Regions from separate parts of the Herminiimonas arsenitoxidans genome, predicted to be linked through region 1. Evidence: riboswitches for the same ligand, from Rfam matches in the RefSeq annotation. Region 1 holds a riboswitch; the other holds the start of a gene.
What was found. A riboswitch is a leader RNA that binds a small molecule or an ion and turns the genes downstream of it on or off. The one in region 1 is predicted to bind cobalamin.
Positions count from the first base shown of each region.

Region 2: linked by a shared signal. The riboswitch ahead of BQ6873_RS08950 (TonB-dependent receptor) and the one ahead of BQ6873_RS06530 (TonB-dependent receptor) in region 1 are both predicted to bind cobalamin.

Region 1 covers NZ_LT671418.1:1,389,051-1,396,360, forward strand. The annotation lists gene BQ6873_RS06530 (TonB-dependent receptor) at 1-1,686, opposite strand, end outside; cobalamin riboswitch at 1,820-2,038, opposite strand; gene BQ6873_RS06535 (lipopolysaccharide kinase InaA family protein) at 2,006-2,950, shown strand; gene BQ6873_RS06540 (histidine phosphatase family protein) at 3,081-3,635, opposite strand; gene BQ6873_RS06545 (adenosylcobinamide-GDP ribazoletransferase) at 3,644-4,411, opposite strand; gene cobT (nicotinate-nucleotide--dimethylbenzimidazole phosphoribosyltransferase) at 4,464-5,501, opposite strand; gene BQ6873_RS06555 (protein phosphatase CheZ) at 6,036-6,812, shown strand; gene BQ6873_RS06560 (chemotaxis protein CheA) at 6,812-7,310, shown strand, end outside.
Region 2 covers NZ_LT671418.1:1,898,188-1,905,497, forward strand. The annotation lists gene BQ6873_RS08935 (cobaltochelatase subunit CobN) at 1-620, opposite strand, end outside; gene BQ6873_RS08940 (DUF2149 domain-containing protein) at 634-936, opposite strand; gene BQ6873_RS08945 (MotA/TolQ/ExbB proton channel family protein) at 974-1,573, opposite strand; gene BQ6873_RS08950 (TonB-dependent receptor) at 1,693-3,888, opposite strand; cobalamin riboswitch at 4,046-4,311, opposite strand; tRNA gene BQ6873_RS08955 (tRNA-Ile) at 4,490-4,568, opposite strand; gene rpoD (RNA polymerase sigma factor RpoD) at 4,586-6,820, opposite strand; gene BQ6873_RS18255 (hypothetical protein) at 6,732-6,971, shown strand; gene dnaG (DNA primase) at 7,297-7,310, opposite strand, start outside.

The DNA of each region.
Region 1 (7,310 bases):
AGGTAACCAATTCAAACGCAGAGTTGCTGTATTTTTAGGTATCAGCGTCATCTCTTTTCCTGCATAAGGGCCTTCAGTAAATTTAGCTTTTACATGCCGTAGAATTCCAGAAACAGTAAATTCTTGAGTAAGGCGAGCATTGGCCTCTATCTCAATTCCCTCATGTTTGGTTGGATCAAGATTTATGTTTGCACCACAAAACGTGCCGAAACATGGTGGACTAAGTAGATCATAATAAATTTCATTTTTTAACTTATGTTGAAACAACTTAGCAGTCAGCTTTTTCGCTTCGTTTCCTAGCGTTGCACCGACCTCCAAATCATTGGAAGTTTGCGGATTCAATGGCAAACCAGTTGATGTTCCAGAATTATCGTCCACATTTGCAATACGGTAGCTGCGACCAACTTTTGCAAAAAAACTCGCTACTGCTGACAGATCATAACTACCCTGCAAATCCCAAGCGTTTAATGAAATTTTTCGATCATAGATATTCGCACCACGTGAACTCTGATTAAATATTTCATGGCGAACGCCGGCTGCGATACGAGACTTTCCGAATCGAATCTCATCACGCACATATAACGCTTGAGCATCTTGAGATGCTTTAGCAGATCCGCTAAAGGTATCAATTGTATTTCTTCCAGATTTTCCAATATCCAGACCAATTACAAATTCGTTAACGAGGTTCCCAGTTTTAAGAATATGACGGGCACGAGGAGAGAATTGTGAGGAGCGACCATCATACGTACTTTGATAAGTTGGGGAAAAATAGTCACCTTGTCGTTCACGATAAGAAAGGTCTGCTGCAAGCTCCCAATTACCAAAACGACGTTCACCAAATAAGGTATAGAGAGTTGAATCTATAGAACCAAAATTAGATAAATCCTTCGCCTGTCTCGGATTTTGTAGAAATTGTTCCCACGTTATGCCACCTGGCAAATCAAATTTCTGATGGGATGCATCAATACGCATACCTATGCGCCCTTGATCTGATGCCCATTGCATGCCACCACTAAAGTTTTCTTGTTTCAGCGCATTGCGATCACGGTAGTTATCGGTTTGCAAAGCACCTACATTTGCATTGATTGAGAAACCATCCCAACCTTTGGACAAAGATGCCCGCACTTCTTTGCTATTACGATTACCGACTTCTGCAAAAAGCGAGCCGTGTGTACCTTTAACTCCTCGCTTAGTAATAATCTGAATCGTACCGCCGGTTGCACCTTGACCATACAAAACGCTACTGCCACCACGTACAATTTCAATACGCTCAACTGACTCGATAGGAATCGAGGACATCAATGTTGAAGCCTGTTCATTTTCGGATATGCGAATGCCGTCAACCATCACCACCATATTGTTTTCACTAGCGCCACCAAACCCACGCAAGTCAAGTACGAAGTCTGATGCGCCATTCAAATCTTGACGACCATACACGCCACCAATCTTGCGAATCGCTTGATTCACATTGCCAATCCCAGCTTCGCGAATTTGTTCGGCAGTAATCACCGTCGCGCCAATAGGAGCTTCTGTACTTTGAAAGCGTGATGCCGAGACCGTAACCGGCGCCAATTGTTGACCGCTTTCCACTTGCGCAACAGCCGGGAAAGTCAGAGTAGCGAGTGCAGAAACCAGTGCGAGCGGTTTCCATGCAGCGGTACGGTGATTTGATGATGCGGATTTCATTTTGTCTTTTCGATAAGGAGCACTCGACCTACCTCCCCGCGGGTCGAGTTCAACAAAAGAATGGGACGAGAACGATCTGAACAGCGTTGTGCAGTTTCCTGCAATTTGCTCGCTGCGACGTTCCCCGTTCGCATTGCTTTCACCTGTTCTGGCCGGTATCCGGGCTGACAAGCAAACCATCTCACCTTCCCGTACAAATAGCACAGTGGTATGAGAGATGATCTGTCACTAAAAACCAGTGACGCTTGTTTACCGTTGCGGGGGCAGCACACGTTTGCAGTAGGAGCATCGTGTTTCCCGTTTAACTGCGGACATGGACATGTCCGCGGGCACCAAAACTGCGCCATTGTACGGCTGGCGCCACTTAGCGGCAACTGCGCCGGGCTTTCTGTTCTTTGCAAACCACAATGCGGAACATGACAAATGCCGTCGGATGGGCGCGCTGATCTATAATCCAGCCTTCTCCGCTCATCCCACTCATCGCATGTTTACTCCTGACCAATTGCACACGATTTCAGCCCAACTGGCGCTCAAGTCTGACCGCACGCAATTGATTGAACTTGATGGCGCACCTATCATCGTCAAGCAACTGGAAGCACCGCTCAAACATTGGGGTTATCCAGTACTGAATACCCTGGCGCGCTTGCTCGGCCAGCCTATGCTGCGTGCTGTTCCCGCTCCGGGTGGTAGCGAGGCGCAGGCGATTGAAATTGCACGCTTGCGCTCCCTTGCTGCTGCAGGTGTTTCTGTGCCTGAAGTGCTGCACGTCACGCCGGAATGGTTTGCTCTCTCTTTCCTCGGCGCGACTTCGGTCGATCAGTTGCTGCGACAACAGCCTGAGCAAGGACAACAACATTGGGAAAATGGATTGCAGGCGATTCTGGATTTGCATCGTCTTGGCCAAACTGCGAGCCAATGTTTTGCGCGCAATATGATTGCGCACGAAGGTCAAATCAGCTTTATCGATTTTGAAGATGATCCAAGCAAGGTCATGCCGCTAGCAGCTGCACAGGCACGCGATTGGCTGCTGTACCTGCACTCGACTGCTTATATCTTGAATATGAAAACGCAAGACATCGCGCAGGTTTTTCTGGGATATGTGCAGCAGGATGATGCCGCTGTTCAGCGCGAAGTAAAACGTGCGGCGCGTGCCTTCGGCTGGCTACGCATCTTGCCGAACAAGCGCAAGCCGTGGGGTCGTGATGTGGTATCGGCTCAGGCTGCGGGACAAGTTCTGCACTTCATCGCCAAGCAGAATACGTAGGCAACACACTCGTCGCGGCCCAGATACAGAGGCGGTTGTAAAAGCAAGGTGGCTAGGCGTGCCGACGCAGGCAGTACGAGTAGTACGACAAGAAGGCACAACAACGCCAAGTTGATTTTACAACCGCCTCTTAGCAATCAACGACCAGCACTTCACCGTAACGAATCTTGTGCGGCTTCTGCGCCGCATACATCGCCATCTCTGGGACGGATAAACCGTGTTCGCACGCTGCCAGCAAGCGGATGATGCCGGCATGGCAAATCACGATGGCGTGTTCAATCTGCAGGCTGCTTAATTCATCGCGGAATGCACGTACACGATGCGCGACTTGCATCACGCTCTCGCCACCACCCGGTTGATAATCGACCATATCGTTAGCCCATGCATCGATGGATGCACGTGGAATATCGTCCCAGGCGCGCATTTCCCAATCACCGAAATGCATTTCTGCCAGACGCTCGTCATAGGTCGGTGTCGGGCAACCCAAGGTTTGTGCCAGACTTTCCGACAACTCCGTACAACGTCGCAGCGGACTGGAAAACAAGGTTGCATTCTTCGGCAGTATCGGCAGCAAGGAAGCATGTGCCGATGCCAACTCTTCCGCGGCCACAGCCAAATCAGTGCGGCCATAGCAAGTATTGGCAGCAACAATAGGCCGTGGATGACGGACGAGATAAAGATGCATGTTGGACCTCAATAGGCAATCACAGCCAATACGCCAAGATAAAACGCCACTTCAGCAACTTGCTGGACAGCGCCCAGACAATCGCCGGTATAGCCTGCGATACGACGTTGGAACATGCGTGCCAGCCAGAACGACGCCAGAGCAGCGAACAGCACGCCAGTGGCAACACTCAGTACAGACAGCAAACCCGTGAGACAAAGTAGCAAAATTGGCAACAATGTAATGCCCGCCGCAATGCCAAACTCACCGTTAGACATCTGTTGTGCAATTGGTTTCGCTTTGCCGTCGGCTTTTACATATTCCATGCGCCAAACCAGACTGATCGCAGCCAGACGCGAGAGCGGATGCGCAACCAGCAAGACCAATACAACTGCCGTTGATGGCAAGCTGGAAAGAGTCATCCACTTCAACGCCAGCATCAAACCTATTCCAATCGCGCCATACGCACCTATGCGCGAATCCTTCATGATCTCCAGCGCACGCTCTGCGGTCGTACCACCACCCAAGCCATCGCAGGTATCGGCAAAACCATCTTCATGGAAAGCGCCCGTCAGATAGATACCGGCAATTGTTGATAACAGAACTGCTATCGATTGCGTCCACAACAAGGAGCCAATCGCATACACAATGATAGTAACCAAGGCCACGACAAGCCCCACTGCCGGGAAGTAGCGCGATGCATGTTGCAACCATTGCGCATCAAAGCCGACCCAGCGTGGAATAGGAATGCGCGTAAAAAACTGCAAGGCAACAAAGAACAGACGCAGTTGATGCATACAACGCGCGCCAAAACTTGTTTGAGGGATGATTTCTAATTCCATAATATGTTTACGCAGTCTGCTTGCTAACGTCTGCCGATTCAAAGGTTGCCATCTCACACAGGAAATTCACCGATGCGTGCAGCAGCGGCAATGCCAACACACTGCCGGTTCCTTCACCCAGACGCAAACCCATTTGCAGTATAGGGCGGCCGCCAAGATGCGCGAGCATTTGTCTATGGCCGTGCTCGTCAGAACAATGTGCGAACACGCAATAATCGAGGATCGCCGGCTGCAAACGCGCAGCAACCAGCAAGGCACTCGTAATGATGAAACCATCGATCAGCAAGACCATACGGCGTTCCGCTGCAGCCAACATCGCACCAGCGATCATCGCAATCTCGAACCCGCCAAACGTAGCCAGAATATCCAGTGGTGCACCGCCCGCAACAATCGCGGCATGATGCGCAACAGCATCTTGCACAACTTTTTGCTTATGCAAGATACCGTCCTGCGCCAAGCCTGTACCTGCACCCACGCATTCCGCAGCGGGTAACTTGGTCATCGCATGCATGATGGCTGCAGCGGCTGTGGTGTTACCGATGCCCATCTCGCCAAAACCAAGTACATTGCCTTTCAATCCTGCAACCAACTCCGCGCCGTACTGCATGGCTTGCGCGCATTGCTCTACGCTCATCGCCGGTTCCTGTGCAAAGTTACGTGTACCGTGCGCCACCTTGCGATCAAGCAAACCATCGCGTTTGCCAAAGTCATGATTCACACCAGCATCAACGATGTGCAGTGCGCAATGATTCTGCCGCGCAAATACATTGATCGCTGCGCCGCCAGCCAGGAAGTTCTCCACCATCTGCCAAGTCACGCTTTGCGGATAAGCAGAAACGTTTTCTGCCACGATGCCGTGATCACCGGCAAAAACGAGCAGCGCCGGAGCTATCAACTTAGGCTGCGTTGTCTGCTGGATCAGACCAATTTGCTTGGCCAGTGTTTCGAGCATGCCGAGGCTGCCCAGCGGTTTGGTTTTGTTATTGATCGCAGCATCAAGTGCAGCGGATAAAACAGGATTCTGTGTTGAATAAAGAGTAGTCATGCTTGATGTGCTGCGTATAGCGCACGATCCTTAGAATAAATGTAATACCTTGACAACAATTTACGGCCTCGATACGGACAAACGTGCACGTTATCGATGCCAAAAAATGCTGGGCGAATAAAAAGTTGTTGCAGTGTAGGCGCGAGGGTAAGCCGCGTCAAACCTCAGCTTTTAAGCCAAACGCAAGCAGCGTACACAAGATCTCTAAAACCGACAGTAGCAAGAAGTGAATAGGATGGCAGTTGGCCATGACAAGGCGATTACAGAATTACAACAAGGACACGGCTATTTAACAAAATTTTGCAAGTGTTGCCAACCGTCTCCAACTTACATTGAATTGCTATGCGCCCCTCTGAAATCTGGGTATTATTGCCCTAGGTCAACGTGCAAAAGTGCGCGTACCAAAATCCATCGCCTGCTGCATAAAAAGCGCCATTCTTTATCAGGTGCAGCGCGTTTTGTTTTGCCGATCAGGCCACATACGCGACAACAAGCAGCAGTGCAAAATGGATAAACGACAGGGAAAGGTATTACATGAGCGGCGACGTAGATGATTTTGATGCACTGTTTGAAGAGATTTCCGCGCAACGTGCAGAAACCGTAGCGGCAGTAGCGCCGGCGGCAGCTCCTCCAGCTCCTGTAGTCGAAGCAGTACAGAACACTGCACACGTTGCAGCGGCAACACCAGCCCCAACATTGGAAGAAGATGGTACTGAGAAGCCGATGTACGAACGCCTGGGTGGCATAGTCCGTTTGTTGCATGACTCGCTGCGTGAGCTCGGTTACGACCGTTCACTGTCTGATGTCGCATCACAGATTACCGATGCACAAGGCCGTCTCGAATACGTCGCCACATTGACCGAACAAGCCGCCAACAAGGTCTTGAATGCCATCGATGTCGGCATGCCGGAACAAGATGCCTTGTCCAAAAGCGCTAAGGATATGGATACGCGCTGGACACAATTATTCGAAGGCAAACTCAGCGTCGATGAATTCAAAACGCTGGCCAACGATTCCCGTCAGTTCAACGCCAAGGTAGTCGAAGTAACCGAAGCAGAAAAAGCTCGCCTGCTGGAAATCATGATGGCGCAGGACTTCCAGGATATTACCGGTCAGTTGATCAAGAAAATTGTCACCATCACGCACAAGGCTGAAACCGAACTGGCTCAGCTTCTGCGCGACAACGCACCACCTGAAGTCAAGGCAGCCGTCGAGCACAAACCAGTTGAATTGATGAACGGTCCATCCGCACCTACCATCGCCATGGTGCAGGATGATGTCGATAGCCTTCTTGCCGATCTGGGGTTCTAATGGATGACATGCTCAAGGATTTCGTCGTTGAAGCGTTGGAGCTGGCGACGAATGTAGAAGAGCACCTGCTCACACTGGAGCGGAATCCGGGCGATCTCAATACGTTGAACGCAGTCTTCCGTTCATTCCACACAATCAAGGGTGGTGCCGGCTTCATGAATTTGCCGGCGATGGTATCGGCATGTCATTTAACTGAAAATCTGTTCGATGCGCTGCGTACTGGTCAAGTGCCGGTCACACCGATTGCGATCGAAGCTGCACTGCAAGCCAGTGGTTTTGTCGCTGATCAATTGGGCGAACTCGCCAACGGTGCACAACCGGAAAGTCTGTCCGCCATGCCAGCATCGCTGGAAGAAATTTTGAACAGCGCAATCGAAGGCGAAGCACAAACAGCTGCTGTTGTTGAGCCCGCAGCAATCGCGCCCCCCGCTTCAGCAACTATGGATAGCGATGGCATCGACTGGAATGCCTTATACCTTGCTGTTGTGCCAGCCGGCA
Region 2 (7,310 bases), 510 kb from region 1:
GCCAAAGGCAAGGTTTGGCCTGCGACCAGACTCGCACGGAAAAACATCACGCCTACCCACGGTGCACCTGGACGATAATGCGTGTACTTTTTTGCGTACTGCTCAAAATCGGAATAGGTACGGTCTGCGGCAACGTCATATAAACCGATCTCCGGCATAGGCTGGACCGGCGCTTCTGTCACACTGACGCCTAACTGGGTACGCAATACATAACGCAGCATGTTCGTCATATTCTCTATGCCGCCGGCGCGATAGTACTTCTGTACCGTTTTCTCTTCGCGCAATCCCAGCTCGCGCAGTTCATCATCCACACCGGAACCCACTGCAATGACGGTACGCTTGTTACGTTGCAAGGTATCGAGTTCGGGCAGAATTCTTTGTACCAGCTGACGTCCAACCACACTAATCACGGCAACGTCGGCCTTCGCCAGCGCAACCCTGTCTTTTTGACTCATGCTGTTGGCAGCGATGATACGAACCTTGATATCCTGATCTTTCAAGGTCGTTTGCAAAGAGCGCATGGCCAGTACTGCAGGACGCGACTCGACATCGCCGAGCAGCAATACCAATTCACGCGACACAGCTTGCGCACTAGCCATCAGACCCAAAGCGAACAACAAGCACGCACAATATTTATTCCGGAACATACACAACCTTTCCATCTGGCAGCTGGTAAGCAGTGCCCAGGCGTTTGCCTTCGCCGGACAAGGGTTTATCGCTAACACGGCTGACTTTGATCTCAGCACCTTTTTTAGTCATGACTTCTACTTTTCCGTCAGCAGTTTTCTTGGCTATCGTGACCTCTGAGTTCGGGTCCAGCAGATCAAGCATGTTCCATGCAGAAAACAGCGCCAGCATCATCGCAACGATAAAGACGATGCTCGCATCAAACAAATTGGCGACGCCGGCGAGAGGATCATCCGTTCCTTCACTCAAATGCCGGCTATACCGATGTCGATTTAAATAGCGCATCTCAGCCCTCCACAACAGCCGTGAGTTTTTGCGACTCGCTATGCCGTGCCAGCAAGGTTTCGGCAGCATAGGCGATCTCGGTCGAATCACTGCGCAACCAATGCTCCCGCACCAACGCTATGCCATACGCGACCACACTGCACGCCAGACCAACCACAGTCGCGGTAAAAGCTGTCGTCATACTTGCCGCCATATTCGGCAGATCGCCTTGTGCCAAACCGGCCAGTGCGATCCCCATCGGAATCAGGGTACCCATCAAGCCCAGCGCAGGCCCGACACGCACGACAAAGCGCACCGCATCAAGTCGGCGCATGCCGATTGCATCGGCACGCTGCACGATGCGCTCCAGACGCGCATCCAGCACTGACGGCATATCTGTTGCAGCGATGGCAGCGGCCATTTCTGCTTCTGCAAAAACCAGCAGACTGCGTACGCCGCGCCTGCGCTCAAACCATTCGCGTGTAAACCCGCCCAAGTACATCAGAAGGTAAAGAACCAATACAGCTATCGCTGCCAACACCGGTAAATGTAATAAGGTCGAGATCGAATACAAGAATGTCTCGACCAGTTGCACCGCTGTATTGATGTCTAAAGTTGGCATGACGATTTCCCTGAGTGTCAGTACAAAATAATGAAGGCCGATATCTGTGCGTGAAAAAATCTCACACAGATATCGGCACGATGAGCGATGGAATGACTAACGCTCAACAGTGATGCATTTTAAAAAGAGGAACGTACTATTAACTGCGCAGTACGCGGCTCACCCAATAGCCAACGTGTATTACCCGATCCAGACAAGGCATAGTCGCGATTGGCGATGTTTTTCACCGCGAAGGTGATGCTCAGATTGCGCGAGTAGTTGTACAGCAGCGAGGTATCCATCACTGTGTATGCGGGCAAGCTCAAAGTATTTGCCGTATTGGCTTGCCGCTCACCGACATAACGTGCACCGAAACCGGCCTGCCATTTCGGCAAAAAGCGATACGCAGTCCAGATATTGGCCATGCGTTCCGGCACGCCGGTCGGCGTATTGCCAGTGCGTGAAACCGTGGTGCCACCCACATCTTCTGAGAAATTGTCATAGCGTGCACGCAGCAAGGCAGCATTCGCATCTATCGTCCAGCCACGTACAGGCTCAGCAGCGAATGCAAATTCAAGACCGGTTGAAGATTGCTGTCCGATCTGTAGTGTCACTACCGAATTGTTTGGATCACGTGTCAGCAAATTGCGTTTCTCTATCCTGTACATGGCCACCGTCCATTCACCGCGTATCGCAGCGAGACTCCCTTTGGCACCGACTTCCAACTGGCGTCCTTTAGTGAGGTCAAATGTCGTGCCACCACTAGGCAGTGACAATTGACCACTGAGTGGATCAGTACCTGTACCGTATTGGCCGTATAGTGAAATTGCATTCGATGGCGACCAGATTGCACCGAGACGACCGGTCAGCGGCGAATATTTCTTTTGCAGACTCGTACTTGTACGCAAATCCGTACTATCCAGCGTCATATGCTCGCTGCGCAAACCGGCCACCAGCTTCCAGTTGGTGGCAATATCCAACACGTTTTCGGCGAAGAGCGCTTTGGTCTCCAACTCGGAATAGCGCCCGGGAACGGTAGGCGTAGAACTAACGAACACGCCATTATCAAAATTAAACGGATTAGGAATATTGGCGGGATTTGTTGAAGTACCGTTATTCGTGTGCAGCAGAGTTGTACGGTACCAATCGAAACCAGCAACAAAGCGGTTTTTGAGGTCTGCGATATGACCGTCTACTGTCACATCAAAACGATTACCGGTCTGTTCCTGATCGTGCAGGATTTCCAGATAGCTGCTACGGGTAAGGCTGCCATTCGGGTTGATGGCATACGACTCGGTATTTTTCCAGTGGCGCTTGCTGGTCAGATAATAGGTTTCATTGCGCAATGAAATGTTATCTGCGAGTTGGTAATCAACTTTGGCGCGCCATACTTTATCGTTGTAATTGACGACGGCATCATTGACATTGAAACTGGTGCGACGCAGGCGGTCATCGAGCCGGCCATTAATCAGCGGCGTACCATAATATGTCGCGTCATCGTTGTGACCGGCATCCAGCAAGAAAGTAACCTTCAAATCCTTGTTAGGTCGCACAGTGACAGCGGCCGAGATATTTTGTCGGTCATACGCCATGTCGCGACGATAGCCGTCGCTTTTATCTGTATCGATGTAGAGCGAGTAAGCCACGACATCGTTGATCGGTCCGCGCAGCCCGACACCAAGCTGGTATGAACCATAAGAACCAACACCTACCATAGCCTCCCGCTCGGTGCGGTCAAAGACAGGTTTCTTGGTGACATAGTTGACTGCAGCACCGATGGCGCCATCGCCGTACAGCACCGATGCCGGACCACGCAGGACGTCGACCGATTCCAGCGGCCAGGTAGAGAATGGATAAGTCACTGTGCCTGATGCCACCACCAAACGCGTGCCATCCACCAGTTGTGCAACCGAGTTATGCCCGGAAAAACCGCGTGCTGACAAACTAGTGCCGCCATTACCTGGCGATGGCGATTGCGTCACACCCGGCATGCGTATCGCTACATCTTGCGCACGCGTCAGATTGCGTTCGCTGATGGCAGCGGCATCCAGACTACTGACGCTGGCCGGAATATCACGCGGAGCCAGTCCCAGGCGCGACGCCGTAGCATTGGGCACATCCAGTTTCAAAGTGCTGTCACTAACGCTATTAACAGTCACTGCTGGCAGTTCAACATCAGTTTGTGCAAATGCCGGCAGGCTGCCCATGCACACACCCAAAGTGGTGATACGTACGTAAGCAGAAATAGAGTAATGCGTGGAAAGGGAGTGATGCAGCGCGACTGTGTTGTTACGCGCGCGCTTCGCCATTGCTGCAAGGCGATAGGGAGATTGCATGATAGTTGGAATCCGTCAAAAGGCTCTCGGCTTGCTTCCCCGCAAGTCGAAATCTAAAGAAGTATTCGAAGAATAGAAACGAAAAATGCGCAGTACGTCATGACGCTGTTAAGCGCGTATCAACGACAAAACATGTTCGCGAACCCATCCCGTTCGCACACTTCCACCTGATTTGGCCGGTATCCGGGCTAACAAGCATGACCACTTCACCTTCCCATGCCAAACTCAGCACAGTGGTATTGAAGCGGTCTGCAAAAAGACATGATGCCTATCATGTTTTTTGCGCTTGCTTACCGTTGCGGGGGCAGCACACATTGCATCACTCGCCTTTGCAATTGCAAACGACGATCAGAACGATATTGTGTTTCCCGTTTAACTGCGGACAAGAACTTATCCGCTGGCACCAAAACCCGCGAATTGTATGTTGCTATTGGTGATGTAGCAAATTTTTGTGCCGAAAACCCCAGAAATACTGAGGTTTGTCGCAAGTTGATAACAGCTTAAGCCCAGAGTTTTAACGACACGCCGAAGCAAGAGCGCAAAAAATCGCGCTCAAAATGAAAAAAAGGGGTTACGAATAATCGTAACCCCTTCTTATTTGTGGTGGGCCTCCCGTGAGTCGAACACGGCACCAACGGATTATGAGTCCGCTGCTCTAACCAAGCATGAGCTAGAGGCCCAGTAACCTGTTTAGAATTTAATTACCTTCTAGGAAGCTCTTCAGTTTATCCGAACGTGATGGATGACGCAATTTGCGTAATGCCTTTGCTTCTATTTGACGAATACGCTCGCGTGTCACGTCGAACTGTTTACCAACCTCTTCCAGAGTGTGGTCGGTAGACATTTCGATACCGAAACGCATACGCAAGACTTTCGCTTCGCGTGGCGTCAACGAATCCAATACATCCTTGACTACGCCGCGCATCGAAGCGTGCAACGCTGCATCGGCTGGTGCCAATGTATTGTTGTCTTCGATGAAATCGCCCAGATGTGAATCGTCGTCGTCGCCGATCGGTGTTTCCATCGAAATCGGTTCTTTCGCGATCTTCATGATCTTGCGAATTTTGTCTTCCGGCATTTCCATCTTGATCGCCAAAGTCGCTGGATCTGGCTCAGCGCCGGTTTCCTGCAAGATTTGACGCGAGATGCGATTCATCTTGTTGATCGTTTCGATCATGTGCACAGGAATACGGATGGTGCGCGCCTGATCGGCGATCGAACGCGTGATAGCCTGACGGATCCACCAAGTTGCGTATGTCGAGAATTTAAAGCCGCGACGATATTCAAACTTGTCGACTGCCTTCATCAAACCGATATTGCCTTCCTGGATCAGATCCAGGAATTGCAAACCACGGTTGGTGTATTTTTTCGCGATCGAAATAACCAGACGCAAGTTAGCCTCGGTCATTTCGCGTTTCGCTTTGCGTGCCTTCATTTCACCGGCAGCCATCTTCTTGTTAATGGCGCGCAGATCTGGCAACGGCAATACGACGCGCGCTTGCAAGTCGATCAATTTTTGCTGCAATTCTTTGACGGTTGGTACGTTACGTGCCAACACGACGCTGTATGCATGCTTGCCGTTTACTTCGCCATCAACCCAGTCCAGATTGGTTTCATTGCCCGGGAAAACTTTGATGAAGTGGCCGCGTGGCATACCGCACTTGTTGACAGCAACATCGAGAATTTGTTTTTCGATGTGACGTACTTCGTCAACTTGACCGCGCAAGGTGTCGCACAATTTCTCAACAACTTTTGCGGTGAAGCGAATGCTCAACAATTCGTTCGAGATGATTTCCTGCGCCTTGACGTAAGGCTTGGAGTTGTAGCCTTCCTTCTCGAAGGCTTTGCGCATCTTGTCGAATTGCGTAGCGATAGTAGCGAATTTGGCGAGAGAGTCGCGCTTCAACTGTTCCAGTTGTTCGCTCGAGAAACCAGCAGCGCCAGAAGCAGCTGTCGTTTCTTCCTCTTCTTCCTCTTCTTCTTCCTCTTCCTCTTCCTCTTCTTCTTCATCAGAAGCGGCAGGAGCAGGAGGAGCAATCACAGGCTCGGATGCATTCATGTCGACCAAGCCGTCAACGATCTCGTCGACCTTGGCTTCGTCTTTGGCAATGCGTTCCGATGCTGCGATGATTTCTGCAATCGTGGTCGGGCATGCGGAGATCGCCTGGATCATGTCACGCAAGCCATCTTCAATACGTTTTGCGATGCCGATTTCGCCTTCGCGCGTCAACAGTTCGACGGAACCCATTTCGCGCATGTACATGCGGACAGGATCGGTAGTACGGCCGAAATCGGAATCGACGGTCGACAGCGCAGCTTCAGCAGCAGCTTCAGCTTCATCATCGCTGGCAACGGTAGCAACGTTATCGGACAACAACAATGTTTCTGCATCCGGCGCTTGCTCGTAGACCGCGATACCCATGTCATTGAAGGTACCGATGATGCCTTCGATCGCTTCTGGATCGATGATGTTTTCTGGCAGGTGATCGTTGATTTCTGCGTACGTGAGGAAGCCGCGTTCTTTACCGAACTTGATCAGCGTCTTCAGTTTTTGACGACGCGCTTCGAGTTCTTCTTCGCTGGCTTCTGTATCGGACGAGAACGCATCTTTCAACAATGCTTTTTCTTTGGCCTTGCGATCTTTCGCTTTCGCTTTGTCGACGGCTTTCAGTTCTGCACGTTCGACTGCGTTCAATGCCGCGACTTCATCGTTCTCAGGCTGGAATTCTTTTGGTTTGCGACCACGACGGCCAGGCACCTTGATCGATGGCAGGATGTAACCTGACGTATCGATTGCGGCCAAAGTAGCAGCGTCAGTAGTCTGACTGACGGTCGCAGTGATCATGACGTTAACGCCAGGACGCGACTCGACTTTTGGTTCGATTTTTGCTGATTTGCTAGCAGACTTCACTTCAGATTTCTTATTTGTCACAGGGGCTTTCGATTGCACTGATACCGGCTTTGCAGCAACTTTGGGTGAAAGTTTGGCCGCTGGAGTTTTCGCTACAACTGCAGCGCTCTTCGTCACGGCTTTGCTTGACGATGTTATTGCCTTTGTCTTCGAGGCCACGGCTTTTGCCTGACCAACTGACTTGGCAGCTACTTTCTTCTCAACAGGTTTTGTCGACTTTACCGCGGCCGATTTGGCCTTACTTGCGGCAAGAGTTTGTTTGTTCGCGGGTTTCTTCATTGCATTCGCCATTGGATCAACTACCAAGGTTATGCTCTTGAAGCGCGGTTAAGCTTGCGCTCGACGAGCCGATTTGCGCATTCAACTCTGGCTTACGCCCGCGCAAGTTTATTGATTTTCTTTTCGATTACTTTATTACCTATAACTCTAAGACCTTGAATCGAAAGCCTTTAATTATAACATATAGGGGAGCATTCCTCCTCTACACAAGAGCAAAATTAGCCTCTTTGCA